DNA from 2 places in the Butyricimonas sp. genome. Region 1 is predicted to be linked to the other one. Evidence: riboswitches for the same ligand, from Rfam matches in the RefSeq annotation. Region 1 holds a riboswitch; the other holds the start of a gene.

The links. Region 1 has a riboswitch for cobalamin ahead of QVC79_RS06115 (TonB-dependent receptor). Riboswitches for the same ligand answer to the same signal wherever they lie in the genome.
Region 2: another riboswitch for cobalamin. It lies ahead of QVC79_RS05710 (DUF5074 domain-containing protein); the one in region 1 lies ahead of QVC79_RS06115 (TonB-dependent receptor).

Annotation. Positions count from the first base shown of each region.
Region 1 is NZ_JAHZBP010000003.1:268,545-272,984, forward strand. It holds gene QVC79_RS06110 (TonB-dependent receptor) at 1-956, opposite strand, end outside; cobalamin riboswitch at 1,013-1,221, opposite strand; cobalamin riboswitch at 1,266-1,467, shown strand; gene QVC79_RS06115 (TonB-dependent receptor) at 1,575-3,932, shown strand; gene QVC79_RS06120 (C1 family peptidase) at 4,184-4,440, shown strand, end outside.
Region 2 is NZ_JAHZBP010000003.1:164,962-169,401, reverse strand. It holds gene QVC79_RS05715 (TonB-dependent receptor plug domain-containing protein) at 1-1,274, opposite strand, end outside; gene QVC79_RS05710 (DUF5074 domain-containing protein) at 1,285-2,439, opposite strand; cobalamin riboswitch at 2,527-2,729, opposite strand; gene QVC79_RS05705 (hypothetical protein) at 2,896-3,582, opposite strand; gene QVC79_RS05700 (hypothetical protein) at 3,853-4,440, shown strand, end outside.

The DNA of each region.
Region 1 (4,440 bases):
GCGTACAGGCTTAGGCTTTTCACCGGGGCGTAGGTGAAGCGTTGATTGACAATGTTGGAATGGAACTTGCTGGAAGCTTCTCTTCTCGTGAGTATGGCTGTGTCCCCGTCAATCTCGTAAGGGCTTAATTGCCAGCCTCCCATCTGTCTCCTTTGGTAGGAGGTGGAAGAGGTGAATTTACCAAAGTGTAGGTCTACGCTGGCATTTTGCGAGAAGCTGGATTCTCCCCCGAAACGGGTCTTGGATTGCACGCTGATCGGGTCTTTCGGTTGTTCCGTGATGATGTTGATTACCCCGGCAATAGCGTCGGAACCATAGAGTGCGGATGCCGCTCCTTTCAGTATTTCGATACGCTTGACCCGGCTCATGTCAATACGGGAGAGGTCGGTGTTGTTGGACACGTCCCCGGCCACTTTTTTGCCGTCGACAAGGATGAGGATGTATTTGTTGCTCATGCCGTTCAGCGTGAAGTAGGAACCCATGACGGTGGGACGTATGTTGAATGAAGGATTCAGTAACAGGAGGGCATCTTCGAAGGAGTTCACGCCCGCACTTTTCAAGTCAGTACCGCTGATGACCTCGATGGGTACGGGAGAATCTTTCAAACGGCGGTGTGTTCCCGTTCCCGTGACGACAACTTGATTCAGGTTTACCGGGGTGGCCGTGAGCCGGAATAGAATGTCGTTTTTGTTGCTGTTGACTTTTATCGAGGCAACTTCGTAGCCTGAATAGCTTGCCCGTAGCGTGTACGTGCCATCCGGAATATTTTCCAGAATGAACTCCCCTTTGTTGTTGGTGGCAATCCCTATGCTTGTTCCGACCAGACGAACGTTTGCACCGATGAGGGCTTTTCCACTCTTTGCATCTGTGACTTTTCCTTTTAATGTGATCTCTGCAAACGAGGTACTTACCAAGGCTAACATGAATATCATGCCTAGCATTACAATTCTCTTCATTAGATGATGATGTTTTAAATGTTTATAATAGTATTCCTGACCCCGAGAATACGCTATTACCTATGTTTGTCTTGGCAGGTCTCCTGACTACGCCTAAGAAAAATACCTTCCCATCCGTGTGGACAGTGGTGTAAGAATCTTTCTTTGAATCTCCTTATCCGGAGAAACGGGCATCACAGTAGCGGGCACTGTTCCGGATTCTAACCGGCTTCCCTCTTGTGTGTTAATTGGGCATCAACACATCACCTAAGACGAGACAAATGTATATAATTTTTTATAAAAGGTTGTTGCCGGATGAAAAAAATGTATTACTTTCGCACCAAGTTTTGGTGCGGAACCTTCGGTCATGGAGGTAACGCTTAATAGGGAACCCGGTGTGAATCCGGGACTGTACCCGCAGCTGTAAGTTCCTTTACAAGGGATTTTGTACTTCAAATGTCACTGGTTATAAACTGGGAAGGCAACAAAATCCGGAACAAGTCAGAAGACCTGCCGAACAAGATAAACCATAGCTTTCGGGAAAAAAAGCGAGAGGGAAAAAGACGGATTTTACCTTAGACTCATGTTGCCCAAAAGACTATGTTAATAATGCTTTATTCATTATTAATATATAGTTGTATGAAAAAAGTTGTTGTATTAGCATTGTTGCTGTTTGTGTGTGTCGGTTCGCTTCTCGCTCAAGAGAACGACAAGCGAAAGAAAAAGAGTATCACGGATTCTTTATTCCGTATCGATCAGGTGGATGTGATGCAGAAAAAGAAGAGGATTGATTTGTTGGGATTGGATGTGCCTTTACGTTTCGTTCCGATAACGGTGAGCAAGTTGTCTAGTCAGATGCTTGACCGGAAAGGGATTGTCGATCTGATGGATGCCGTTAAGTTTTTGCCGGGGATTGTAGCGAAAGACAAGCAATACGGGCAATTCCAACAGTTTTCCATTCGCGGACAGGGGAGTGCGGTTGTTATGATTGACGGGATTCGCGATGAGCGGACGTTGAAGAATAACGTACCTTACGGGGATTTGGCTGCCGTGGAGTCTATCGAGTTATTGAAGGGTCCCGCTGCTATTTTGGCCGGACATTCGGCTATGGGTGGCGTGTTGAATATCGTGCGCAAGAAAGCATCTCCCGATTTCTCGGCCAACGCTCGTATCAGTTATGGTAGCTGGGATGAGAGACGAGCTACTCTTGGTTTCGGGGGAAAACTTGTGGGACCTCTCGAATATCGTGCCAATATCAATTATTCAACGGGTGACGGATGGCGTGAGGTGAATGCAAATCGTTTTTCCGTGTATGGTGTTTTGGGAGCTGATTTAGGAAAGTGGGGACGTATTGATGTGACCGGTAGTTATGCCGATGATGATTACACGACCGAGATCGGGGCTGCACCCGTTATGCCCGGTGATATGTTCTACGTGGACGGAGACAAACCGTACGCGCTGAAGGGGGATCGTCACCCGGAGGCGGATTACCGCGAGGTTTATAATGACTTTGCCAATAATTACATGAAACGGAAAGTATGGGATATGTCTGTGTCATACGTTTACCAGATCACGGATTGGATGAAGTTGAAAGAACGTTTTTCCTATTTCCACAGTGATTTGGATTATCATTGTATTGAGGGGCTTTCTTACCGCACTTCCAAAGACCCGATATACAAATGGTATTATAAAAAGTCAGAGACCGAGAAGATTTATGTTGACTTGGATACGGTTCAACGGGGAAATGCTGCCCGTCAGAACCCGTTGAATTTTAACCCGGACCATAAAAACGTGAATAACACGATCGAGTTGACCGGGAAGTTCGAGACAGGTTCCGTGTTGCATAACTACACGTTGGGATGGACGTACAATTGTTTTGATTTCGCCCAGTATAACGGTTATGGAGATGACGATTTGTGGGGGCCCGGTTTGGATGCACTTTTGCCTGTGCGGGATCCGCATATCGTGCAGGGGTGGTGGGACACGAAAGTTTCAGCCGTTTCCCTGCGCACGGAGAGAACGCATGGAATTTATTTGCATGACGTGATCGAATTTAATGATAAGTGGAAAATGATGGCATCCGGGCGTGTGGATTTGTATAGCCGGAAAACATCAAGTGCCACGATTGATGACGGGAAACAGAAATATGAAACGAAGAACAGGAAAGAATGGAAAGAGGTGGAGACCTCGGCATTCACGTATCGAGTGGGTGTCGTGTATTTTCCCATGCCTGAATTGTCATTCTACGGTTCTATTTCTTCTTATTTCAATCCTGTAACCACGACATATAGTCCTACCGTGATGTATTTGGACCGCAAGGGTAACGAGTTCAATCCTGACGAGGATGGGGGCGAAGTGTTCAAGCCGGAAAAGGGGTATTCCACGGAAGTCGGTGTACGTTACACCTTGAACGAGATGGTGGATATAAACGCAAGCGTGTTTTATATTCGTAAGTATAATATCGTGAAGAGTCTGGGAGACACGACGGTATTGGTGGATGGCGTGGCCACGGAGAAGAGTATCCGGGGACAAGTCGGAAGAGCCGACTCGCGAGGTTTTGACATTGAGGTGGTTGTTCGTCCGTTACCGACTTTACAAGTTACGGGAGGTCTCGGTTGGTCGGACTATCGTTTGCGGGAAATTGCCGAGAGCGGACGTTTCTCTAAATATAAGGAACAGAATAAAAATGTTCGTGCCACGGGAGTTCCTCGTACGACATTTTACGCTTATGCCGATTACACGATACCACGCGGGGTGTTAAAGAATTTGTCATTCCATTTAAGTGGGAATTTCAAGGATAAGGTGTTCCGGAATATAGATAACCGGTTGTACGATCCGGCCTTGTGGTTGATGGATGCGGGTATTTTCTACACGATCAAGAATCACGTAACACTGGCATTGAACATTAACAACTTGTTTGACAAGGAATATTTTGAGCGGACCACGATCATGGCAAAGCCCCGGAATTATCAGGCATCGGTTTCCTATACTTTTTAATTAAAGAAAGGGAATTTGAAAGAAGTCAAGGATAGGGGTGTCGAAAAAGTCATTTTTAAATAACTACCCCCACTAACTCCCCCTTACACAGGGGGAGTTAGTGGGGGTAGTTTGTAGATACTGGATAAGACTTTTGGGACAGCCCTTTTTTGTTATTGGCTAACGTAAATATATTCAGCTTGTCAGCTTGTTTTGCGGTTCTTTTTATACTTTTGCAGGCAGACAATTAAATCACAATCAATATAAAAGATATGAAGAGAACAGCATTTATTTTATTCGCCTTCGTTTTCGGAGGGTACATGATGGCCCATGCGCAGCAGAATACGACGGCACAGGACACGACAAAGCCTGTAGGCTACCAGTTTACTGATATCAAGAGATTGCCCGCTACCTCCGTGAAGGATCAGTATCGTGCCGGAACTTGTTGGTCATGGTCAACGTCCTCTTTCCTAGAGTCGGAAATGATGCGAATGGGGAAAGATTCGGTGAATTTGTCGGCCATGTATTT
Region 2 (4,440 bases), 100 kb from region 1:
GTGGACACCCCCCGGCTATCATTCTGTTCGAACATATACTGCCCGTTCAACATCATCCACCTCACCGGAGACCACAACGCAGAAACCTGCCAAGAAAGCACGTCCCGGTTATGCCGGAACGACGGTTCCACTTCCGGGATATCATAATCCACGTCTCCCAACGTGTACTTCGAAGAATCAACATCTATATAACTACTCACCCGAATCAAATCATGCGAATAAGTCAAGCTTGTCCCTAACACAAGATTCTCTCTTGGGGTAAACGTGTAATCAGCAATCCCTTGCCACGTGTGCGATTGATTCTTATTTCCTTCGGGATCGAACAATCCCCCCGCATACCATTTATCATACTCCTGCCGGTAATACAGCCATGCCGCTTTCATATGCAAAGCATGTAGTCCCCGGGTAAAATCCAATCCCGAGTACGCTCGCACGTTCACTTCCCGCTGTTGCTCGTGTGACTGGTTTACCACCCCAAGCGCGGGTGGCAACATTCGTTTCCCTTCTTGATACCATGCAACTGCCGTCAACCGAGTATAAGGAGACAAACGAAAATATCCCTCCTGCATCGCGGCCCATTGCGTGTAATCGGCATCTTGCCGCTTCTCTCGGAAAGGCTCGTTCGTCAAAATCTTATTCAGATAAGTATAATTATTATCAGAATGTTGATAATACAAGCGAGTCTTAAAACTCGATTTCATCCCGCCAGCGTTCACCTGCGCACCTGTCGTGTAAGTCCCGTAAGAACCGTATTCTCCCAACGCCTTCCCGCTCACGCCCGCGTTCCAATCCGGATCGGTAAAGAGGTTCACGCTTCCCCCGATAGCCCCCGTCCCGTTCTTCACGTGACTGCTCCCGTAATACAAGTTGACATTATCCGTGAAGAACACCGGTATCTGTGAAAAATCGAACGTTCCCGACATCGGTGGGGTAATATTAATCCCGTTCCAGTTCACCCGGGTCTGCGAGGGACTGGCCCCCCGGAAGGATGCCGTTGACAAGGCTCCCATTCCCAGACTTTTAACGTAAATAGCCGTGTAATCCGTCAACAATTCCGCTAGCGAACGGGTTTTATTCGCCCGCATAATCTCCGGGTCAATGCGACTCACCTTCGCCCCCGCGTTCGCCTCGTTAGCATGGCGAACACGCTGACTGACCACCTGCACCGTGTCAATCACCCCGTACATCGCCACGGGGTCCTTCTTCTGGGCCTCAACCCTCATCCCGCCCAAGGCGAAACAAGCACACAATCCTATCGCTATCCTTTTAAGCATTATTCGCCATTTAACGTTGATTTTCAGGAAAATAAACTTGTCCGGGATAAATCCCGACCTTATGACTGCTCTTCGTCCCATCTTTCAGGTAATGCCGAACATACCCCCTTTGCGCCGTGTAATCCAAACAATCACATAAATAAATATCCCCCTCCGGACTAACAGCAAAACCGTACATCATTCCGACTTTCTGCAAGTCATAATAACGACTGAATTCTCCCGTTTCCACGTTCATCCGGAATACACTCTGCTGTTCCTTCACCCCCTCCTTATTTTCTTCGGCCGAACGAGTTTTCACGCTGAAATAAATCCAAGTCCCCGTGGGATCAATATCCGTGCGGTTATAATTGATATAACCGATAATTTCACCCGGCGTCTGGGAATTCGGGTCCCCGAAAGGCAAAGTATATGATTTCACCACCTTCTCCCGCTTGGGGTCCACACATTTCAACGTGATACCTGTTACCTGTCCGCCTTCCTGCTCGTTCATCAACCCCCAAATCATGCCCTCCTTATCCACGAGCAACTGACAAGTTTTCGTGTACTCCTCATTATATATATCCTTGACAACCCGAGCCTGTTCCTTCTTGATATTATCAGCATCAAACACGTACAAGCCTCCCTGCGTTATTCCGAACACTTTATTATCTACCACAGTCAGATACTCTACGGCCCGGGGAATAGAAATATACTCCAATGGTCCCCCGTAAGGAGCAACCGTCCGAATACGTACTAATTGCCGGTTGAGATCGGAAACGACTGCCTCCGTGGAGGAAATCGACACCACTTGCCGGGGATACCCCGCCTGCGTGTAAAGAATTGTCCCCACAGATTTAAAGGTTACCGGATCAACAATCTCTATCTTTTTCGAGTTATTCATCGCCACGAAATACTTCCCGTTTATCAGCGTGATCGACTGTGCCACATCCCCCATAGGGCGATGGTTCACATCCTGAAAAGCATCGGCCACGACATTACCGTCCTTGTATATCACCGAAATCGTTCCGGTATTCGAGTTAAGTTTTCCCTCGTTCAGCACAAGGGCCTCGATATCCCCTTCGCCCATCATTCCCCTAGGATAAGGCACTCCCGGCTTATCACACGACACAAGCGTTATTCCTAGCCATATAATAGCAAAAATATAAAATAACCTCTTCACAAACATAAATCCCTTTTAATCAAAAAAAGATTTGGCGTATCCAGTCGACAATTATTAAACTATCGGTGTCCACGTTCTTCCTTCCCTTGAACGTTAAACATATATTGATTGGCAGGTCTTCTGACTTACCCCATCCTCGGACGTCCTTCCCATTTCAAATTGAAACAGTGGAGAGAGTAGTGTCCGTGGACTTTAGTGGAGCTTACAGCAGCGGGTCTGTTCAGGATTCGCACCTGATTCCCTTTTCACCACACGCCTGAAACAGGGTGTGACACCAAAATCATCGCAAAAGTATATAAAAAACTAATACGATTTTAATTTAAAAAACATCATTTAGATTATTCACAATATTTATTGTTTTCCAACAAATAGATTATCGGCCAAATAACGTGATATATAGAGTCATAAGGATTTGTTTTTATAAACAAACTCTTATGACATCTGTTATCTTCCATCACTCATTTACGATTCAGCCTCCCACAAGCACACCGAATCAGAAACATCCTTCCCGTCGGCATTTTTAGCAAAAGCATAAATGACAAGGCCTCCCCCGGCTATTTTTTCTGAAAAGTTCACGCTTTTTTCTATCGTCTCTCCCCGAAGTCCCAACTCCTCGACACGACAAATATATTTCGTTTTACAAAGAAGTACGGCATAAATCTTATCATCCAGAAAGCAATCAACGGACTCGATTTCTTCTTTCTCGTGAGTGAAAAAGATTCTCCGATTCTCCATATCAACCTCGGCACGAACCTCCGGAATCACCAACGAACCTGCGGCCACGCGCAATTTCTCGTAGTTGATCACCCCGTTAAATTCCTTGACTGCCTTCTTACGGCTATTGAAAGGTTTTTCCGGATTTGCTTTCTCCACGGTTACCGCATCCATCACGTTCGCGCTGGTAAATCCCCGAAAACCTTTCGGGTAACCGTTCCCTCCGGGAAATCCCAACTGGACGGCATCTCTCATCCATATTTTCCGTTCCGTTATCGTCCCGAAAGCCGCGGACTGTCGTTTTTGCGGCTCCTGGCTCGGTTTACGCGAGATGCTTGCCCCCCGGCAATAATTTTTCCCGTTTGGTCCCCCGTAAGTGATTACGTTACCGAACTTACCCCGAATCTTTCCAAGTGGATTTACAAATTCCGCCATATCCTGTTATTTTTATGTTTCTCGCCAACAAAGATACACAAATAAACCAATGTAGTCACACTTTCAAACTAAATAAATAAATTATTACATGTATTATTCATGAGATATAAGTGATCACTTTCGTGTAAAGCGCTATTAGAACGCTATTAAACCCCTATTAAATCGCTATATATAATAGCGTTTTAAAAGAGTTTTATTTGCGTATTAAAAATATTCTATCTACTTTTGCTCATGAATTAATACACGAGTGATTATCAAATAATTATTATCATGGAAAACACATTATCTATTCCAGTAGCTCTCTTGGCACAAGGCTCTATCCGGATCGACGGGATAACCTATTACCGACACGGCAATAAAGTTCGGGCCTGCAAATCACGACGGAGCCCTAAAAAAACAAGAACCGAGGGGGAAGAGGAATCCTCCAGCCGTTTCACGGAAGCCCGTAAAATGTGGAGAATCTATCGTCGTGCCATCGGGGATTTACCGATATGGAAACTCATGGCCAAGGAGATGGGAATAAATAAAAGCGATTCCTTATTCCATTCTCAAAACGGGGGATGTTTTCGCCCGGGAGAAGGGGTATGGGCTTTCCCGACATTCCGATTCTCGACAGGCACGCTGGATGCACCGGTGATCACGGGTGTCACAAGGGAAGGATGGTCCGTGACCCTAAACTGGGAAAATGACATTGACTGCCCGAAAGCGAGCGTGTCAGATCAAGTGTATGTGGGATATTTTTACGGGACCTTACCCCGCGCCCCGCAAATGATCACGTGTTTTAACTCGTTCCGGGGCGACGGCAAGGTGACCGTGGACATCCCGGCAGCAAAACAACCGGAAGGAACGCCCCTACAC